Regions from separate parts of the Salinivibrio sp. ML290 genome, predicted to be linked through region 1. Evidence: predicted binding sites of a transcription regulator. Region 1 holds the regulator's gene; each other region holds the start of a gene.

Region 1 (5,633 bases):
GTAAAATGCGAGCCAATTCACAACATTCGCATCACGCACCCTCGCGTGCCATCCTGAGATAAATAAAAGGTGATGTAGTATGATGGTTCCATGGCAGTCGATTCCCGACGAAACACTGACAGCGTTAATTGAGCACTTTGTATTACGGGAAGGAACCGATTATGGTGAGCAAGAAGTCAGCTTTGCACAAAAAGTTGATGATGTTCGCCAACAATTACAATCCGGAGACGCCGTGATTGTGTATTCCGAGTTGCACGAGACAGTGGATATTCGTCGTAAAGCAGCACTCGGCTCTTAGCATCGCAGTACACGCCGTATCGCGATACAAATTCAGACTGAATGACAGGGCGCGTCATGTCGGCTAAACATCCAATTATTGCGGTTACTGGTTCGTCAGGAGCCGGTACCACCACTACCTCGGAGGCCTTCCGTAAGATGTTCCAGATGATGAACATCAAAGCGGCCTGGCTAGAAGGGGACAGCTTTCACCGTTTTACTCGTCCCGAAATGGACGTGGAGATCCGTAAAGCGCGTGAACAAGGCAAGCATATCAGCTACTTTGGCCCCACCGCCAACGACTTCCCTCGACTAGAGCAGTTTTTTCGTGAGTATGGCGACCAAGGCACGGGAAAATACCGTCGCTATTTACATACCTTTGATGAAGCGGTGCCCTATAACCAAATGCCTGGTACCTTCACACCATGGCAAGACTTGGCCGACAATACCAATGTATTGTTTTACGAAGGATTGCACGGCGGGGTGGTCGACGGTGACGTCAATGTTGCGCAACACGTCGACCTCTTGATAGGTATGGTGCCCATCGTCAACTTAGAGTGGATTCAAAAATTTGTCCGCGATACGCGCGATAGAGGTCACTCTCGTGAAGCGGTGACCGACTCGATTGTGCGCTCAATGGATGATTACTTGCACTATATCACTCCGCAATTTTCTCGCACCCATATCAATTTTCAGCGCGTTCCCACGGTAGATACCTCAAACCCATTAAATGCCAAAGGGATCCCGTCTTTGGACGAGAGTTTTGTGGTGATCCGCTTTCGTGGGATGAAAAATGTCGACTTCCCCTACCTGTTGCAGATGATCACTGGGTCGTTTATGTCACGGCATAACACCTTAGTGGTGCCTGGGGGAAAAATGGGCTTTGCGATGGAATTGATTATCCGTCCATTGATCCAACAATTGATAGAAAAAGGCAAGATTGGCTAAGGCGTAGCGCATCCATGATGTATTACTTCTCAAGCCGTGATCTTAGCCACGTTTTTGCCAGATTTTTAGGCGGTTGGCCTAGATCAAAATCAAGAAATCACCAACAAAAAAAGATACACTCTTGTTAACATACAGTGAGCTTGTAGCCCGCGTTCAGACTTCGTATTCTGTGCAATGATCTGATGGGTTACCCCTCAGACAAAGATAGGACGTTGTTGCCGGGCAACACATGCAGAGGAAATAAGTTATATGGTTCCAGGAAAACCTCAAACAGACCCTACACTCGAGTGGTTCCTTTCACATTGTCATATTCATAAGTATCCGTCTAAAAGCACGCTTATCCATGCAGGTGAGAAGGCGGAGACCTTGTATTACATCGTGAAAGGGTCTGTGGCCGTACTGATCAAAGATGAAGAAGGCAAGGAAATGATCCTGTCTTACCTTAACCAAGGTGACTTCATCGGTGAGCTCGGGCTTTTCGAAGAAGACCAAGAGCGCACTGCTTGGGTTCGCGCTAAATCACCGTGTGAAGTGGCAGAAATTTCATTTAAGAAGTTCCGCCAGCTCATCCAAGTTAACCCTGACATCTTAATGCGCCTGTCTTCACAAATGGCGCGTCGTTTGCAGGTAACTAGCCAAAAGGTAGGGGATCTCGCCTTCCTGGACGTCACAGGGCGCATTGCGCAAACCTTGTTGAACTTGGCGAAGCAGCCAGATGCCATGACACACCCTGACGGTATGCAAATTAAGATCACCCGTCAGGAAATTGGCCAAATTGTCGGCTGTTCGCGTGAAACCGTGGGACGTATTCTAAAAATGCTGGAAGAGCAAAACCTCATTTCCGCACACGGTAAAACCATCGTGGTATACGGCACACGCTAATTGCGCCGCTCTCTGTATCACCAACCGACGCCCTGGCGTCGGTTTTTTTATCTCCACTTTCTGGCAAGCACGCGGATAGCTTCTAAACTCAAAACGATATTGTTAACACTAAATTAACAAGGTGTCGTTTATGAAAAAAGTGATAACTGCCCTCACCGCCCTCGCGCTCTCTGTGTTTTCAGTCCATGCCGCATCCAATACCACGATTGTACACCCCGAGCCACGCGCTGGCTCAGCGCTTGACCTCTATGCCATTGAGCTGATTGAATTTCTTGCTGAAAAATCGGGAGAATCTGTCACCTTACAAGCCTTTGACGGCCAAATTGGCTCTCAGTCTCGTAAAGTGGAGATGCTCAAGCAAGGCAAGCTCACTGTCGACTGGCTTGGTGCCGACCGTACACTGGAATCGGAACTGATCCCCATTCGCTATCCCGTGTTTCGTGGTTTACTCGGCCATCGCCTGTTTATTACCAACCAAGCCACTGAGCCCCAACTCGCTCAGATAAATAGCGCGGGTGATTTGCAGTCTCTTACCATGATTCAGGGACAAGGCTGGGCCGACGTCAAAGTGCTCAAGTCAGCAGGATTTCGGGTACGTGAGATATCGAGCTTTGAAAACATTTTCAAAGTGGTTGACACAGGCCGTGCCGATCTCTTCCCTCGAGCCTTGATTGAGCCTTTTAGTGAATTAGCCGAGCGGCCGCAATACGGTAATCTGTTAGTTGACCCTCACCTGATGCTGATCTATCGCTTCCCAATGTTCCTGTTTGTGTCTCCGCAGCACGCTGACGTCGCCGAGATGTTAAATGGCGCTTTTGAATCGGCATACCAAGACGGATCATTTATTGAGTTTTTCAATAATGCGCCTTTAGTTAAGGAAACCTTTGAAAAGGCCAACATTGGTGAGCGTACTGTCATCCGAGTTGACAACCCTCACTTAAGCAACGAAACACAAGCGATTCCAGACACGTTTTGGCTCGACATCGAGGTCCAATAGACAATAAAAAGGGAGCGTATCACACGCTCCCTTCTTGCCATGATGTCGATAAGCAATGCGTGACGCACTAATGGGTGCTTTCAAAAATTTTGTCTGCCGAAGCAGCCACAAAGCCCTGATAGAGATCACCATTGGGCAACACATACCGCTTAGCAAACTCGTAAAAGCCACCTGGGATGGTTTGCGTGCAATCAGAGAAAGCAACCGGCACACGATCCGCCATGGTAGAGGATTGCTCCAGATACACAGATGCATCACCTTTGACTTCCCCACCTGACTCGTTAATCGCAAAGCCATTGTCACGCAATGTGTTGTTCACCGATTGGCAATCATCATGTGCATTAAGCTGATTTACACTCACGGTAAAGTGGTTGGCGCCATAGCCGTGTGCAGCGACCCAAGACGCATATTCACTCTCTTCGGCAAGCGTTTGATAGGTTGCCCAATCAATATCCCATAGACGACCCTGATGGAGAAAATCGCTACCTGTGAGTGACGACTCATCGACCTGTGCCACCAGCTTCTCAACAATCGCCTGAAGCGCGGGCGAGCATTGCTCGACCATCAACTCACTGATAAAGACTTTCGGCATCAGAGGATCGGGGTGCTCAAAATGACAAGCATTGAGCTTTTTCGCTTCAAAGGTATAGTCACCTTTTTGCTGATACCCCAAGGCGAGAAATGGACGCGCAAGTACCTTTAGCCCAACCTTAGCCAAACCAAATGTCCGTAAGGCAATATGATCATTGATCAAAGGTTGCCCTTCCTCTAATAAGGCATGCACCTTATGTGCCGATGGGCACAGACGGTTGATGTAGTCCTGCCACAGTTTGTCGAATAACGCTTGGCCACTGTCCATGTTGCTCTCCTTAGTCCTGTTGAGTCGGTATACCGGGGGCGAACGTTTCGGGCAGTACCACCTGCTCCCCTTCCATTGACGCCATCGGATAGGCGCAATAGTCCGCTGCATAGTAAGCACTCGGGCGTAAGTTCCCTGAGGCACCCGGCCCACCAAATGGCGCATCACCGCTAGCGCCCGTCAATTGACGGTTGCGGTTAACAATCCCTGCACGAATATGGTCAAGGAAATATTGCCATTCACCATCGTCTTCACTGATAAGCCCGGCAGACAATCCATAACGGGTGTCATTGGCTTTGGTCACCGCATCGGCCATATCGTGATAACGCTGTACTTGTAGAAGCGGGCCAAAATACTCTTCATCCGGTAACTCTTGAATGCCGCTCACATCCAGAATGCCTGGTGAGATCACCGCATCATGTAGGTGCTCGCACTCAATCACGGGTTTTGCGCCGAGGTCGACCAACTTTTGCTGTGTGGCCAGAATACCCTCCGCCGCCGCGACCGAGATCTGCGCCCCCATAAACGGCGCCGGATCATCAAACTGACCGCCTACACGTACGGTTTTTGTCCACTGCGCCAGACGCGTCAAGATCTTGTCGCCCATTTCACCCTCAGGTAATAGCAAACGGCGCGCACAGGTACAGCGTTGACCCGCACTGAGATAAGCCGACTGAATAATGGTATAAACCGTCGCTTCTAGATCACCGAACTGGTTACTGACCACCAAGGGATTATTCCCCCCCATTTCCAGCGCCAGCATCTTATCAGGCTGACCGGCGAATTGGCGGTGGAGGATATGGCCAGTATTGGCGCTACCGGTAAATAGCAGTCCGTCGATGCCTCGGGCTTGTGCTAAAGCCTCGCCGGTATTACGGCCACCTTGTACCAGATTGATAAGGCCATGCGGCAGCCCCGCCTCTAACCAATACCCCAGTGTTTTTTCCGCGACCTTTGGCGTTAGCTCTGACGGTTTGAACACCACACTGTTGCCCGCCAATAGCGCGGGGACAATGTGGCCATTAGGAAGATGCCCCGGGAAGTTGTAGGGACCAAAGACTGCCATGACGCCAAGAGGACGGTGGCGCAACACAGCTTGCGTGCCATTGACATCTTTTTCGCGTGAGCCCGTTCTCTCGTGGTAGGCACGCACCGAGATCGCCACTTTGCCGATCATGGCCCCGACCTCGGTTTTTGTCTCCCAAAACGGCTTTCCCGTTTCTTCAGCAATGGTGCGTGCCAAATCGTCGGTGTTGGCCTTCACGACCTCAGCGAAACGCTCAACCAGCGCTTGGCGCTCGGCAAATTCAGTATTACGCCAAAGAAGAAAGGCTTCACGTGCGGCGCTAACCGCTTGTTCAACCTGGGGGCGCGTCGCTTCTTCACCTTGCCAAATACACTGACTATCAAAGGGATTTTGCGAGGTCATCACCTCGCCCTCGCCTTTAATCCATTCACCGTTAATCAGATGGCCTGCTGATTGCTTTGTCATCTTATCCCTCCATGGCAATCAAACGCAGCTGATCGCCTTCTTTTACATTCAATGCGTCTGCCACTGCTGGGCTGATCACCACCTGATTGGTTTCGTGATCCATCGCCGCTTTGGCTGCCGTCGCGCGGAAGCCGGAAAAGTCGGTGTTCGAAATCAAGAAATCTTGCGCGCTGCTGTGC
Region 2 (5,633 bases), on a different contig from region 1:
GCCTCTCTGTGTTGCTGAACACTGCCGAAGGTTGCTTGGTATTTAAGCGTGATAAAAACACCAAAAAGGGTGGCAATGACAACACGGTCAGCAACAATACCATAGAGCGAACGCGCTTTAATTAGGCCCCTAACCGCTTGGTCACTTTGTCATCAAGGTTGTTACACACATACCTTGCCAGCACAGCTTATTTACAACGAAGCAGATCCTTTGAACTCATTCTTTAACAGTTATAACGATTGGATAAAGGTGCTCGCTTTTGGCGCAATCAGGGAAGAAAAACACAATAGATAGGAAAAAACGTAACCAATAAAAAAAGCAGCCCACATGGGGCTGCTTATAAAACCTTAACGCGACGTTAAGTGTTTGGCTTACGAAGCACGAGGCTCTGAGGCCAAACCTTTAAACAGTGACACGGTAGCAACCAGCAACACAATCGTGAATGGGAAGCCTGTCGACACCGCCATTGCTTGCAGGGCGACCAAGCCACCGCCAAGGATCAGCGCAACGGCCACCAAGCCCTCGAAAGAGGCCCAGAATACACGCTGTGGCACAGGAACATTCACTTTACCGCCGGCAGAAATGGTGTCGATAACCAATGACCCTGAGTCTGACGAGGTGATAAAGAACACCATGACCAGGATAATGCCGATAAACGAGGTGATCGCTGCTAGTGGCAGATCATCTAACATCGCAAACAGTTTCAGTGACAGCTCTGCGTCCACAACGGCTGTGTAGCCTTCATTGACGAACTGACCAATTGCGGTGCCACCAAAGGCAGTCATCCACAATACACAGGCTGCTGATGGGATGATCAACACACAAGTGATGAATTCACGCACGGTACGGCCACGCGATACGCGCGCAATAAACATACCGACGAATGGGGACCAAGAAATCCACCATGCCCAGTAGAAGGATGTCCAACCTTGAGTAAAGTTGGCATCTTCACGGCCAAATGGCATTGACAGCGCAGGCAAGTTTTGTAGATACGCGCCCAAGTTACCAAAGAAACCGGTTAGGATAGCGATGGTTGGACCCACTGCAATCACAAAGATGAGCAGCAATAGCGCAAGCATCATGTTGATTTCAGATAAGCGCTTGACCCCTTTATCAACACCAGCCACAACCGAAAGAATCGCGGCGCCTGTGATGCCCATTACCAGCAACACTTCTGTGGTATCACCTAGCGGTGTATCAAACAGATAGTGAAGACCCGCTGATGCCTGTGAGGCACCCAAGCCAAGCGATGTTGCAAGACCAAACAAGGTCGCGATGATTGCCAAAATGTCAATCACGTGGCCCGTCCAGCCCCAAACACGTTCACCGAACAGTGGGTAGAACACAGAACGCATGGTCAAAGGCAAGCCTTTGTTGTACGCAAACAGTGCCAGGCCTAACGCCAATACCGCGTAAATCGCCCATGGGTGCAAGCCCCAGTGGAAAATCGTGGCAGACATACCCAAGCGGCGCGCCGCCTCTGTATCACCGGCTGCCGCACCCAAAGGCGCCCAGTCAGTGCGAAGACCATCAGCGCCTACGGATGTCCCGCCTAACGCTGTTTGGAAATGCGTCAATGGCTCTGAAACCCCGTAGAACATCAGACCAATACCCATACCGGCTGCGAAAAGCATCGCAAACCAGCCGCCGTAGCTGTAATCGGGCTTAGCTTCGGTACCACCGAGTCTCACTTTACCCAGTGGAGACGCAATCAGCACTAGACAGGCAATAACAAAAATGTTTCCTGCTGAAAGGAAGAACCAGTCTAGGTTTGAAGTTAGCCATCCACGTAGATCCCCAAAAACAGGACCAATTTGGTTTTGAAAGGCCAGGGTGACAAAAATGAAGGCCAAAATAGCCAGCCCTGAGACCATAAATACTCGGTTGTGAATATCAAAACCAAACGGGCCGAGTTTCAGTGCCACGTTATCCTGACCGACCTGATAATCAGTATCGATCGGGTTAACCTTCCCGTCTGGTGTCATCATATCTTCATGGCTTTTATCGCTCACGAGTTAACTCCTTAGTCCGTTTATTCGGAAGCCTGTGAGTGTTGGTGGTGCGCCCATTATTCATTGCTGTTCAAGCCATCTTTACCAGCAATAAAAGACCAGCTGTCACCACACAATCAACTACATTACCACATCTGAGAAAAAATTTAATTAGGCCCCTAACCAAATGTTTACTTTCTAACCACGCACCCAACACCAACTTCCCTCCATGCCCCGATTTTACTGGCTTTCCCGGTTATTTGAACTCTTTATTTCAGAACAATAAACAATTTGGTTAATAGCGTTTTAGAACGCCTAACACCCTTTTAAAATCATAGTCGTATTTTCCACCATTGCTAAGCAAACATAACGATCGTGAAAGTCATCACGCTTGGGCAACTCGCTTGCTCATATCAAAGACACCATTGATGAAACAAAATGCAAACACAAAACACACAAAGTGACACTTGTCACATAAGAAAAACCACGTACAATACCGCCGCAATCGTTTTCCATCTCAAGTTTAACGTTTGCGGAGCAACATCATGCAGTTTGGCATTGGCCTGTTGGGGATTAGCGTCCTCTTTCTTATCGCGATGGGTTTTTCTGAAAATCGATCCGCGATTAACTGGCGCACCGTTGGCGGTGCATTCCTCATACAAATCGTCTTTGCTGGCTTTATCATCTCGGTTCCCCTTGGCCAGCGTATTTTGGCCAACGCGTCTGACACCGTCTCTGCGATCATCAGCTTTGGTGACATAGGCGCAGAGTTCCTCTTTGGCGATCTCGCTAAATTCAAACTCGGTTTTATATTCGCCTTTAATGTATTGCCCACCATCGTTTTTTTCTCTGCACTGATCGCTGTGCTGTACCACATTGGGGTCATGACATGGGTCATTAGCCTGATTGGTGGACTACTACGACGTGTACTCGGCACGTCGCGTACAGAATCAATGTCTGCCACCGCCAATATTTTTGTTGGCTCTGTTGAAGCGCCGCTGGTTGTTCGGCCTTTTCTTGCTGCCATGACACGCTCAGAGCTGTTTGCTGTCATGGTGGGTGGGCTCGCCTCAGTGGCTGGCGGCACCATGGTAGGCTATGTAGGGCTCGGTGTGGAAATGAAGTACCTTATTGCGGCGGCGTTTATGTCGGCACCGGCAGGACTCATGATGGCCAAGATCATCGTGCCACAAACCGAAACACCGATGACCCCGACGCAACATCAATCAGTGCAAGACACACAGGACAAACCAGTGAACCTGATTGATGCCGGCACGCAAGGCGCCTTAAGTGGCTTACAAATCGCCATGGCAGTGGGTGCCAGTTTATTGGCCGTGATCAGTATGATTGCGCTCATCAATGGTGGGTTAGGTAAGCTTGGTCCTCTTTTGAACCTGCCTCAGCTGAGCCTTGAATGGCTGTTTGGCTACCTGTTCGCGCCGGTGGCTTGGTTAATTGGCATTCCTTGGCATGAAGCCATGACCGCAGGCACCTTGATTGGTAAAAAAATCGCGGTGAACGAGTTTGTTGCTTTTGCCGATTTTATGAACTTAAAAGGCCAATTATCCGCCCACAGTCAAGCTATCGTGACGTTTGCGCTGTGTGGTTTTGCCAACTTGACCTCCATTGCCATGCTGATGGGAGGCCTAGGCGGCATCGTACCCGAACGCCGGGGCGATATTGCGACACTTGGTATGCGAGCCATTCTCGCGGCGACACTCGCCAACCTGATGAGTGCGACCTTGGCAGGTCTCTACCTTTCCTTGTCATTCTCATAGCGTATGCGCTCGCGACCACTCACGCTGTTTATCACCATGGACGGTGAGTAAACAAAAATGGACTCGAAAACCGCACTGGCACTCTGTTACACTTAGTTAACTTCACGTAAAGAGATGTAATAACATGCGATACCCATGGGTTTTATTCGATGCCGACGAGACCTTGTTTCACTTTGATGCGTTCTCCGGCTTACAACGTCTGTTCTCGCATTACGATGTCGATTTTGATCAGCAGGCGTTTGCCGAATACTCCGCACGCAATAAACCACTGTGGGTACAGTATCAAAATGGGGAAATTGATGCCCAGACTCTACAGACCGAACGCTTCACGGACTGGGGAAAGCGCTTAAACGTCGCCCCTTCTTCCTTAAACCAAGGTTTTTTAGATGCCATGGCAGACATCTGTGAACCATTGCCAGGGGCTCGGGAACTCATCAACGCCATTTCCCCGCATGCTCATATTGGTATCATCACCAACGGGTTTACGGCTTTACAAGATATCCGTTTAGAAAAAACAGGATTGAAGGCGGCGATCTCTACGTTGGTCATTTCTGAGCAGGTCGGTGTCGCTAAGCCTGACCCACGTATCTTTGAACATGCGTTTGAAAAAATGGGGCATCCGCCTAAAGAGAAAATCTTGATGGTGGGTGATAACCCACATTCTGACGTTCTCGGTGGCATGCAAGCCGGCATCGATACGTGTTGGCTAAATGTTGATAATACCCCAGTCCCTGAAGATATTGCGCCGACACACCAAGTTGACTCTCTACATCAATTAAAAAATTGGCTACTGCCAACCTAAACAGTGACAAAAAAAAGAGAGCAAACATGCTCTCTTTTTATCGGCACCGCCATTGTTAACGGCGGCTTGAACTCAATCGCGCGTCTTTTAGCTGTGGTCGCCTTTGATGAATGCGGCTTGCTCTACACGCTCACCTTGATCGGTGCTAGCCACAAAGTTTATTGAGCGGCTGTTTTGGTTCTGAGCATGGATAAATACACGACCAGACTCATCCGTTACCTTCGCATCAAGACCCGACTCATTGGCGACTTTAGCGCCTTTTACCGCTTGGCCTTGTTCAGTGACCGTTACCCAAGCGCCCCCTTCTGCAGGGTCTACATCGAGGTTCAGACCACCAGCCATGACAGACGTTGAAGCGAACGTTAGGGCAAAGATTGCAGCAAGTTTTTTCATGGTTTGTTTCCTCTTTCGTAATGGGTTGACAGCTATTAAACGCAAATTGTGCCGGTGATTTGTCACCTCAATGTCTCCATTTCTAAAAATCTGTCTCCAGAGACTCATCAAGGCGCAATCACGGTTCGACATTGTCATTGCGCTATTGCCGTGGAACGAGAATGAGATTACGCCTGACAGACCGTGACGACAATCACAATAATATGAATGACTCGTTCGAAAAATTTCACAAGACGGCGGCGGTTATTAGGCGTAGAAAAGAGGAAGATGGGGAATATTCTCCTTACCAGTGATCGACTTCGCTTCCGTCCTCGTTTTCACCCTTGCAACAAGTTGATACTTCCCAAGTCGTCACCAAGGGTTGTAATAAGGCAACTTATTGGGTGGGGAAACGAACGCAAAAGGGAGAACAATGATGTTAACACGCACGATCACGAAATTAGCCATCACTGCGACATTGCTGGTTGGGATGGGAAACGCCGTCGCTGCCCACCACAAAGGTGAGCATGACATTGTTGATACAGCAATGAAAAATGACGACTTTTCAACATTGGTGGCAGCCGTTAAAGCCGCGGACCTTGTTGATACATTGAAAGGAAAGGGCCCGTTTACCGTCTTTGCCCCCACGAACGCGGCTTTCGATAAGTTACCTGACGGCACGGTGGACAC
Region 3 (5,633 bases), on a different contig from region 1:
GAAGAAGACCTTGTAAGAATGCACACCCGCGTCAGCAAGCAGATCAACGATTTCATCTGGTACCGTCCCCAAGTCCTCTCCAATCACACTGCACTGATGACGGTGAGACTCAAGCGCTAAAATCGCGAGCATGTCTTTAACGGGATAGTACAAGTAGGCGCCCTCGGTGGCATTCTTTCCTTTAGGGATCCACCATAAGCGCAGCAAGCCCAGTACATGATCGATACGCAAAGCCCCGCAATGGCGCATGTTGGCCCGCAACAACTCGATGTAGGCATGGTAACCGGTATGTTGTAGCGCTTGCGGATCAAATGGCGGTAAGCCCCAGTTTTGCCCCCGAGGTCCCAACACATCCGGCGGCGCACCAATGCTAGCATCCAGTACTAACGGTGAATTATCCGACCAGGTTTCGCTACCCGCATCAGACACCCCAACAGCAAGATCACGGTACAAGCCCAACGACATCCCCTGCTCTTCAGCAATGGCCTGTACCTCTTCCATTTGACCTTCGGCAATCCACTGTAAGTACATGTACAGCTGGATATCATCGCTATGCTGCTCGATAAATGCTTGCGTCGCGGCATTTTCATAGCGACGATATTTTTCAGGGAATACGGGCCAGCCCCAAGCATGAGGGTCTTCCGCGCGTAAATATTGATGCAAGGCATCAAAGGTGGCTTGCTGTTTTAAGCTCTCTCCCCCTTTTTTGATAAAGTCTAAAAACGCACGGCCACGTCGTGTCTGTTGCAGTAGCTCGCGTTGCTTAAACTCTTGAAATAAAAGCGGTAGTACGGCCATCTTTAAGGCGGCGACTTCACTATAATCGACCCAATGCGTGTCGCGTACTGCTTGCAGGCGACGCTGGAATTCGGCACTGCCCACGAGTTGCTGGGCACGGGCGCTCAAACAAAACTCTCGAACGTTGCTCACATCAATATACAAAAGATTAAGCCAGCGGCGTGATGACGGACTATACGGGCTCGCGGCTTCTGGATTGGCAGGGAACAACGCATGAATAGGGTTAAGGCCAACGAAGTCCGCACCGCGTGACGCGAGCTCACTGACCAATTGTTTGAGATCGCCAAAATCACCGATACCCCAGTTATGAGGGGTACGCAGTGTGTAGAGCTGAATACTCGGCCCCCACATTTTCTTGTGTTGATCCAATTCTGGCTGCTTATAACATTGGGTGGGCGCCATGATGAGTGTCATTTGATACGGGGCTTTGCGCCGTTTACGTATCACGGAAAGGCGGTGATAGCCCCACGGTAGGGAGCAAGGCAGGCTAAACACCAATGGGCCACCATTACTGCGCTCATCGCGAACGATTTGTGACTGTAAGTAACCTTCAAAGCATTCGCCCTGTTCGGTTTCCAAACGCCAACTAAAGTCACTTTCTCGCGCACTGGTACCTAAATGAAGCGCAATTTCAACCGGCTCATTCTCCTGCACCACCTGCACAGGGGCGAGCACATCCGCTTTGTGTTTTTTCTCCGCCGACGCCAATAACGCCTCGTCGTTTCGTGTGTCATAGCCAAGTGACGTTAGTAAGTCATGTAAGGTACTGTCCGGCACAGCCGCTTCTGAGCCCCATGCACTGATATAGCGATCAGCGAGGTTGGCCATTTGTGCGACTGTCTTCAATGCAGATTCTTTCATCGCTTTCTCCGAGGGGTCTGCCCCCTTCTTTTATTGGGCAATATTGTTGTCATTATTGTTAGGTGGCAAGGCTCATTCCTTGCCACCGATAAGGTTGTTAACCCGTTATATTGCAGTTAGCGCTTAATCGCTTCTAACTGCCAAATGTTATTAACGTAATCGCGAATTGAGCGGTCTGAGCTAAACTTACCGACCAGCGCGGTGTTCAGAATCGCTTTACGTGCCCATTGCGACGCGTCACGGTAATCACGGTCAATGTCATTGTGTGCGCGCACGTAATCGGCAAAGTCAGCCAAACACAGGTACGGGTCGCCGCTACCCATCACGCTGTCAAACACAGGACGCAGGGCCCCTGGCTGACCTGGCGTGAACGTCTCATCCAACAAACTATCCAAGGCAGACTTCAATAGGGGCTGGCTGTGATAGACCGCTTCAGGCTGATAGCCTTTTTGGCGTAATTCGGTGACACCATCAACATCTAAGCCGAAGATATAGATATTATCGTCACCCACTTCTTCACGGATTTCCACGTTAGCGCCATCCATGGTGCCGATGGTAAGCGCGCCGTTGAGTGCCATTTTCATGTTACCCGTGCCAGACGCCTCTTTACCGGCCATAGAAATCTGCTCAGACACATCGGCAGCCGGAATAATGATTTCTGCCATGCTGACACGATAATCAGGAATGAAGACGACCTTGAGCTTGTCACCGACTCGTGGGTCATTATTAATGGTTTCAGCGACCTTATTAATCGCATAGATGATCGATTTTGCTAATTCATAGCCAGGCGCGGCTTTCGCGGCAAAAAAGACCACTCGTGGCGCCATGTCAAAGTTTGGCTCGTTAAGCAAACGCTGATAGAGCGAAATCACGTGTAACAGATTAAGGTGCTGACGCTTATACTCATGCAGACGCTTAATTTGTACATCAAAAATCGCATCGGTATTGAGGGTAATATCGAGGTGCTCTTTGACCCATCCTGCCAAACGCTGCTTGTTGCGCTTTTTGACATCCATGAATGTCTTTTGAAACGCAGTATCATCGGCGTATTGAGCAATCTGCTCGAGTTGCTCTAATTGCGCTGGCCACTGCTCACCGATTTTTTCACTGATCAAGTTGGACAAGTCAGGGTTACAGAACTTCAACCAGCGACGCGGTGTGATGCCATTGGTCACATTTTGAATGCGGCCTGGGTATAGCGCGTCAAACTCTGGGAATAAATCACGCTTAACTAACTGAGAGTGCAACGCCGCAACGCCATTTACCGCATAAGAGCCAACCACACATAGATTCGCCATACGCACCATGCGCTCACCTTTGTCGTCAATCACTGACAACACCTGCTTTTTCGCCACATCGCCGGGCCACTTCGCTTCTACCTCTTGCATGAAGCGATGGTTAATCTCAAAAATGATCTCCATATGACGCGGCAGCAAGCGCGCAATCAACGCCTCACTCCAGGTTTCCAGCGCTTCGGGCAGTAAGGTGTGGTTGGTGTAAGCAAAAGTACGACTGGCGATTGACCACGCCTCATCCCAGCCCAGACGATAATCATCCAGCAATACGCGCATCAGCTCAGGAATCGCGATGGTGGGGTGGGTGTCGTTTAATTGAATGGTTTCATACTCTGGCAACGCCGCTAGAGCATGACCTGCCTCTAGGTGACGACGGAGGATATCTGCGACCGAGGCGGCACTGTGGAAGTACTGCTGCATCAAGCGCAGCGTTTTACCTGCGTCGTGGTTATCGTTCGGGTACAAGACTTTGGTCAAATTACCCGCATCGATATCAGCTTGCTGAGCATGGGTGTAGTCGCCTGCATTAAAAGCATCAAGCGCGAACGGTGTCAGTGCTCGACCTTCCCACAAACGCAATGGGTAAACGGTGTTGCTTTGGTAACCGACAATGGGTAAGTCCCAAGGCATTGCCTGGATTTTCAAGCTCGGAACCCATTGACGATAGGTATGCCCTGCTTCTTCAACGACCTCAACATGGCCATAAAAGCCGATAATTTGGGATAATTCAGGACGTACCAGTTCCCAAGGGTAGCCTTCTGGCTCACGCCATGCATCAGGTGCCTCTTGCTGCGCCCCTTCATGAAAAGACTGACGGAAAAGCCCATATTCATAATGTAATCCGTAACCCACTGCCGGATACTGCTGTGCCGCCAAAGAGTCCATAAAACAGGCCGCCAGACGTCCCAAGCCGCCATTACCCAGAGACGGATCACGCTCTTGTTCGAGTAAATCCGTTAACCCAAGCCCAAGCTCACTCACGGCCTCAGCGATAGCATCGTACAAGCCCATGCTAATGAGGTTGTTCCCGGTTAAACGACCAATCAAGAACTCGAGGGATAAATAGTTAACACTTTTCGCTTGTTTAATGGCTTGATCGTGTTCAGTGGCCACCAAGTCACTCGTCGTGTGTTCGGCTAATGCACGGCCCAGCGCGAGGTACCAATCACGCAGTTGAGCAGTATCTGGTGCGTGACCTAGCTGGGTTAAGTGTTGAACCATACTGATTTTAAACGCACTTTTATCAAACGCATGTTGCTGTTTTGGTGTCATGTCGTTGCTCTCGATAATGGAATGAAACCTTGATGGTTAGTCATCCTGCCCAACCCGAGCACGGCAAACATCCTCCCACGTCGTTCTCATCAAAGGAGGAGACCACAGGGCGTAGAGAGCCAGGTCACACATCAACAGTGAGCGGGCTCTCATCAAAATGAAGTACAGCCCACTGACTGGTGATCTTCATCACGCTATGAGACAAAAGCCTGTCTAAGCCGGCGATGAAAAAAACCGTCTAGCTTTTGGTGATTTTTGTGCGCTAGCGCAAATTAACCCCTRACAAACCAACATCAATGTGTACACCGACGATAAAAAAAGCCAAGAACAAGGCAATTAAGTGACGTTTATCACAATTATAAGGCGTAGTTGCACTAAATTAGGGCACCCGTTAAGAGATCAGGGATAGATCATAGTTTGTGTCTTTGAAGTTACATACACTGCAATCAGGACAGAGGTGCGCACCAAAGATGACGCACCGCATTTGTAGTGAAGGACAGTGTCTTATGTGGATCCCATCAAAGCTGACTCGGCCTGGACGGCTTTATAACGCGATATTGCGCCCGCGAGTGCTCGATATTTTACAACAAGCCCCCCACTATAAGCTGGTGCTGTTTCGCTCTCCGGCCGGTTATGGCAAAACCACCATGGCTGCCCAGTGGCTCGCCGATCAACCCAATGTCGGTTGGTTTAGCATTGATGACAGTGATAACGACAGCTTTCGCTTCATAAACTATTTATTACAAGCGTTGCACCAAGCCACCCAAGAAGGCTGCGCCAATACTATAAAACTGGCGGAAAAACGCCAATTCTCATCACTTCGTGCGCTCTTGTCTGATGTTTTTGCCGAACTGGCCGGGTTTCACGCCACCAGCTATTTGGTGCTGGACGACTATCAACTGGTTGATAACGAAGAAATCCATGAAGCGATGCGCTTTTTCATCAAGCACATGCCAGAGAACCTCACGTTAGTGGTGACGTCACGCGCTAACCCACCACTGGGCACCGCGAACTTACGCGTGCGAGACCTGATGATCGAGATAGGCAACGAGCTTCTCGCGTTCGATAACGAAGAGACAACCCGGTTTTTCAACCAACGTATCGACGATGGCGTCGATGAATCGACCGCGAATGCCTTATGTACCTACGTCGAAGGTTGGCCATCCGCGCTGCAACTGATCGCCATTCAAGCGCAGCACCAAAAACGCACGCTAATGCAAAGCGCCGCCTCGTGTGCAGAATTTAACCATGCCCATCTTTGGGACTATCTAGCGGAAGAAGTCTTCGACTTGCTTGACACGGAGACACGTCAGTTTCTGATGAAAGTCTCAGTGTTAGAAATGTTCAATGATGAACTGGTTTTCGCCTTGACCGAGCGAGAAGATGCGCTGGGTATGCTTGAGTCAC
Region 4 (5,633 bases), on a different contig from region 1:
TAAAAAAGACCGCTGCAATAATAATACCTGCCCCTAACCACAGTCGGCCGGGTGGAACCCAACTAAACACCAGCCAACCAAAGAGGACGTTAAGAGGGAGTTTAGCGTGATCAAAAGGCTGCACAAAAGAGGCATCGGAAACAGCATATGCCTTGGCAATGGCCCACTGTGCGAGGGCGGTCAGTATGCCGGCGCCAAATAACATCCACCAAGCAGTGGATGTCTGAGGGAGCGTCCAATCAGGCACGGCGAGTAGCAAATTAAAGGGCGTGATCAACAAAAGTAGATATACCACTATGGTGGTGGGAGGGTCATAAGCGGATAAACGTTTCACCATCAGCGAGTAGGTGGCCCAGAAAAACGCCGCACCGACAGGCAATAACGTTGCCCAAGTGAACGCATTTGACCAAGGCTCGAGGATAATCATGGCGCCGCAAAACCCAGCGAGCGTCGCAAGACCGCGTGCGATCCCCACTCGCTCTTGTAAAAACAGCCCAGAGCCTACCGTTGCGAATAGCGGTGAGGTCATTAATAGCGCAATCCCTTGCCAAATGGGCACTGGGTAGGCCAGCGCCCACAGCCACAGTTGAATGCCAATCACGGAGATAAACACCCGCAGACAATGCTGACCAAGGTGTTGGGTTTTGAGTGCTTGACGGATCCCGAGTTGCTTCAACCAGGGGATCATCGCAACCAAGGCGATGGCGTATTGAATGAAGGCAACCGTGGTAGAGGGTAAGCCCATTTTAAAACTAACGTACTGAGACAGGCTGTTAACGAGGGCAAAACACAGGCCTGCGGTCAGCATCCAGGCCGCACCTTGGAGTGGATTATGAATCTGTTTCATTGCCGTGACTATCCGAAAAAAGACGCACGGATAGTAGCGCAAATCCGACCTCAGGGCGACCTGAAATCCCCTGAGGGCCGGACAAATAAGGAGGGCGCTTAGCGGGTTGAATACACTAAGGGAATATCTGGGTCAATGGCATCCAGTGTTGCCTGGGTATCGGCAAGGTGACTGACTGTACTCGTTGCCATTTCGGCCAGCGCAACAGAGCGAATGTCTGTCCAATGGTAGCCCGCCATATTGACCGCAATTAATGCAACCTGAAGAGGCGGAAGACTTGGGTTAAAAGCCGCGTTCTCGGCATACATGCCAGAGAAAAATTCGCCATCATTGGTTTCAACCGCGGCCCCGCTATAGTTACCTGAGTAGGGCGCGTGACTGCGGTTAGCGGCGTCAGCGGCCGCTTTTAGCAATGGAATATCGATATCATCCGTTGATAATTGATTGGACTCGTCAGTCAATAAGCGAGAGTCAATCCCCAAATCGGCAGGACCAAACGGCTCGGGTAGATAGGTGTGCAAATCTTTCGGATTGGATTGTGGCAGCTGGATGATCAAGGACTCAGCGCCATTGAGCTCATTCATGAACTGCCGACAGTGACCACATGGGCTGTAATTGATCGTAATATCGGTGAGGCGTTTTGCCCCTTTTGTCCAAGCATGGCTGATAGCGCATTGCTCGGCATGCACTGTCTGCCCTAGCTGCACCCCGGTGAATTCAATGTTTGCGCCTAAATACAGGGTGCCACTTTCATCACGGACAATAGCACCAACATTAAACTGAGAAATGGGGGTAACCGCATAGGCCGCCGCCAAAGGCAATAAAGCAAGACGCAGTGCGGCGCCGTTAAGGCCACTGGCAGATTCCATCTGCGCCACCTGCTCTGGTGTGAAGGTAGCACCAAAGTTTGCGTCATTTATCCAATCAGAGACGACGCTTTGTAGYGCGTCGGGTAATTGTGTCAGTGCGTCAGTTAGTGCGGTTCGCATAGCATCTCTTCTTTATCGTTAACGGGAGGACAGTGTAGAGAAGCCTTTTCAATAATTGTGTGAGTAATATCACGCATGTTTTGCAAGAGCAGATTTGTTGCTGAAAGTTAGAGTGACATCAATATTTTTATGCCTCTTAATGTGGCCATCATGACGACGTGCGTAGGCAGACACGTCCGCGAGCCGAAAGACGGTTGATGCATTATGGCTGCCAATCGACATAGGGGCGATGTACCTTACGATACTCACGCGCGAGATCGCCCTGGTCACGCAAGCGAGTAATCAGTCGTGTGAGATACGCATCGATTTCTCGGCCCGCTTCGCCCTTAGGAATGATGAAGACATCGTGGAAGTCAGCAAAGTGTGCGCGTTTGATCATGGTTAAACCTAGCTCTTTAAGTGCCATGTCAGCTTCCTCTTGCGCCCAAACGAAACCATCAATTCTCCCCGCGGCCAAGCGCAACAAAGATTGTTTAATACTGTGCGAGCGTTGCACCTTAAAAGGCATATAGTAGGGGACGGCTTCAATGGTATAGCGCGAGGGGGTTGCCCACAGCGCTTTGACCGAGAGCGGGAGCGCTTTATTGGTGTAAAGGACATGCGTGACCTGGCCAAATGACACCTCGCTAAAGTCGAAAGGCAAGGTGGACACTTCCCGCGTCGGACGCACCGCGGGTAAACCAAAGTCGGCTCGCCCTTGTGCGACACTGTTTATCGCGCGATGAATAGGGAACACCTCGATAGTAATCTTGGTGCTAGGGTCTTGCTCATCAAGATAGCGGACGAAATCGACAAACGCGCCGCTACCGTCCAAATTGATCAAGCCAGGTAGTTCGCCAAGGTGTGCGACATAGGTTTGTTCAATGGTGGCTCGGGTAGGGGTGGAGAGGCTGAGCAGCGTGATAAACAACAGAAGCGGTAAATAGCGGCGTGGCATTATCTCTCTCTCAGATTTTAAAGCCGATGGACAAAGCAAAAACGACGACCTAACACGACACGCCCGTGGCGCACCACGGGCATCAAACACGCTAAGCTTGAGTCAATAATGCTGTCATGCCAATAATGACCGCCGCTGCCGTGACCAGGATCGTGAGTGGTTTAGCGATACTAAACGACGACTCTTCAATGGTCGTTGAGTGCGTTAAAGACGGTGGAGGCGTCTGTGATGCAGCGTTTGCTGCTCGTCCTGGACGTTTGGCAAGTGTTTGCTGCGGAAGCGACACACGAAAACCAAATTCACCGACTACCTCAAAGGGAAGGCATTTTTTGCCGTTGCGGTAGGATTTGGCCATTAATGATGTCACCACACTTTGATGCTGGGCAAATGAGCTGTCGGGCAAGGCCACTTGTTTGAATAAGGTGCGGCTAGAGAGTACCTCTCCGGCATAGTAGCAAAGCATCTCGAGTAAACGAGACTCTTCGTAAGAGAGAACCGTCATCGTGTCATCGGCCCAATATAACGTACGGCTTTCTGGTTCAAAATCAACCTCGGGAAAGCGGTAACAGCGCGTATCTACTTTTGTTGTCATCATTGCCCACACTCCAAACAACATCCTTTTTAAAAGTGTGGACTCAAATCACAGAACTGCAACTGGTCAAGCTATCTTTTTTTTGGTAGGACAAAGTGGGCAGTGTGTCAGCATTGCTAGTTAATAACTTAAAAAACATGACGTTAAAAACAAAAGGCGACCAAACCTGTCCACCACCGCTACCTGATAGGTAGACTAAGGTCGGAGTGATGGTCGATCGCCTTACTGACCGGACGGTGTATTCGCGATGCGTCTTTAGCAACCGTGCCAGTGTTAGCCAACCAGTGATTCCACATAGTGGTAAATCGCTTTTAAAACGCGAACTTTATCCTCCTCAGCTTGGTGCTGTTCAGCGAGATGCTGCAGGTTATCCATATAAGCAGGAAGGTGTGTTTCAAAGTAATCACGTCGATGCATAAACCATTTTTGCTGCTCGGCTTCGGTGAGTGTCCACGGGTAATTGCGCGCGCGATAACGGAATAACAGCGGCTTGATGCGCCAGTCATCAACGCTGAGATCCAGGGCTGCAAGATTCTCAGGATCGCGTGCACGGATGATGTCCATCGCACTGCGGTCGCTTTTCGAGAAAAAGCCCGCGTACAGGGCCGTATCCACGTCCTGATCGTTGAAAGGCTTGGCATCGGCAAACACGGCAACGAGCTTTTCGCGTAATTCTGGCGCGGCTTTCAATGCTTTTAGGTGTTGTAAGCACGCTTCGCGATCCACACCGAGTCGGGCAGCATCCTCTGGTCGTAATGTTTTTGCATCGGCGAGAACGGGGCATTTATTGATATGCACCAGTTTAAGTGGTGCCGGTAACTGTCCTTCCGTGAGGTCGTGGTGCGGGGTATACAGGCGCTCGCGTAACGTATCAGCGTCCAATTCAAACAAAGGGGCCGGGTCACGGGCCAGATCCACAGTAATCACGGCATTGGGGTTATCAGGATGCCAAGCAACGGGCACAATCCAGCTGGTGTTGCCTCGCTCGGTGCCGAACATGCCAGAGACATGCACGAGAGGTGTCATATTCACTACATCGATCAGGTGCTTGATTTTGTTTTTATTCCGATGTTTTAACAAATAATCAAATAGCCGTGGCTGTGCTGCCTTGACCTTTTTCGCCAGCTCTATGGTCGCGTGCACATCCGCCATCGCATCGTGTGCGTCGCTATGTTCTATACCATTGGCAACAGAAAGGTTTTCTAGTTTAAAGCTAGGTTTACCGTTGTCATCGTGGGGCCATTCAATACCATCCGGACGCAGTGCGTAGCAGGCGCGCATTACATCGAGCAAATCCCAGCGCGAATTACCGTTTTGCCAACTCCAGCCGTATGGGTCAAAAAAGTTGCGGTACAGCGTGTAGCGCGTGACTTCATCATCAAAGCGCACGTTGTTATACCCGACAATGCAGGTATTGGGTTGCGAGAAGGCTGTATGGATCTGCGCGATGAACTCCGGCTCGGATAAGCCTTTTTTCAGTGCCAGCTGCGGTGTAATCCCGGTGACCAAACAGGCTTCCGGAGCCGGTAAGTAGTCATTGGGTGGTTGGCAGTACAGGACTAAGGGTTCACCGATGACATTAAAGTCACTGTCGGTACGAACGCCAGCAAACTGGCAAGGCCTGTCTTTACCTGGATGGGTGCCGAATGTTTCAAAGTCGTAGAAAAAAAAGCTTGGCTGGTCGGCGTCTGTCACAATCGAATCCAACTTGGTCAATAAGAAAGCAGGCGCAAAATCCTGCGATAAACCAGTATGGTAACACTGGCATCGCGTATCACCAATCCTGAGCTAACCGGCGCAATATTGAAGCGCTGATGCGTATAAAAACAGGCAGTCAGCAGTGAAGATCGATAATGAGAGCCTGCACGCAGGCAGGCTATCGTGATAAGGCAGGTGGAAAGGTCGGTTCGTTCACGTCGCGCGAACACCCAAAAGCATGCGTTATCCGCCGCTAAGACGCTAAGCGTTTCAGTGTTTGCTTGGCCTCATCAATGGCTTGGCTTGCAGTGTCTTCGCCCATTGCCAGCCCCTCGGCGTAAACAAACTCGACGTCGGTGATCCCAATAAAGCCAAGTACGGTCTGCATGTAACCCGTGATATGGTCGGTCGTGCCCCCTTTGTGCATCCCACCGCGTGTGGTGACCACAATGGCACGCTTGCCTTTCAGTAGACCTTCGGGACCATTTTCAGTGTAACGGAAAGTCACCCCCGCACGGGCAACGAGATCAATCCAAGCTTTGAGTTGCACGGGGATAGTGAAGTTGTACA

The links. Region 1 encodes CRP, which controls carbon source genes, mostly activating them, when cyclic AMP is high. Its sites were predicted from a motif close to TGTGANNNNNNTCACA; they were not measured.
Region 2: a site for CRP is predicted at 2,451-2,466, ahead of BZG23_RS01140 (NupC/NupG family nucleoside CNT transporter). Genes of this name have one in related genera too.
Region 3: a site for CRP is predicted at 4,363-4,378, ahead of BZG23_RS13545 (glycogen/starch/alpha-glucan phosphorylase). Genes of this name have one in related genera too.
Region 4: a site for CRP is predicted at 1,895-1,910, ahead of cdd (cytidine deaminase). Genes of this name have one in related genera too.

What each region holds. Positions count from the first base shown of each region.
Region 1 covers NZ_MUEY01000009.1:93,453-99,085, reverse strand. The annotation lists gene BZG23_RS10105 (YheU family protein) at 80-298, shown strand; gene BZG23_RS10100 (phosphoribulokinase) at 355-1,224, shown strand; gene crp (cAMP-activated global transcriptional regulator CRP) at 1,474-2,106, shown strand; gene BZG23_RS10090 (FAD-dependent oxidoreductase) at 2,237-3,103, shown strand; gene BZG23_RS10085 (DUF1338 domain-containing protein) at 3,171-3,962, opposite strand; gene astD (succinylglutamate-semialdehyde dehydrogenase) at 3,973-5,454, opposite strand; gene astA (arginine N-succinyltransferase) at 5,456-5,633, opposite strand, start outside.
Region 2 covers NZ_MUEY01000001.1:221,864-227,496, reverse strand. The annotation lists gene BZG23_RS01145 (BCCT family transporter) at 372-1,988, opposite strand; gene BZG23_RS01140 (NupC/NupG family nucleoside CNT transporter) at 2,537-3,769, shown strand; gene yjjG (pyrimidine 5'-nucleotidase) at 3,894-4,571, shown strand; gene BZG23_RS01130 (hypothetical protein) at 4,659-4,964, opposite strand; gene BZG23_RS01125 (fasciclin domain-containing protein) at 5,380-5,633, shown strand, end outside.
Region 3 covers NZ_MUEY01000016.1:47,618-53,250, reverse strand. The annotation lists gene malQ (4-alpha-glucanotransferase) at 1-1,659, opposite strand, end outside; gene BZG23_RS13545 (glycogen/starch/alpha-glucan phosphorylase) at 1,776-4,226, opposite strand; gene malT (HTH-type transcriptional regulator MalT) at 4,733-5,633, shown strand, end outside.
Region 4 covers NZ_MUEY01000013.1:75,514-81,146, forward strand. The annotation lists gene BZG23_RS12300 (DMT family transporter) at 1-847, opposite strand, end outside; gene cdd (cytidine deaminase) at 946-1,836, opposite strand; gene BZG23_RS12310 (ABC transporter substrate-binding protein) at 2,039-2,773, opposite strand; gene BZG23_RS12315 (hypothetical protein) at 2,865-3,368, opposite strand; gene sbcB (exodeoxyribonuclease I) at 3,639-5,060, opposite strand; gene BZG23_RS12325 (FMN-dependent NADH-azoreductase) at 5,317-5,633, opposite strand, start outside.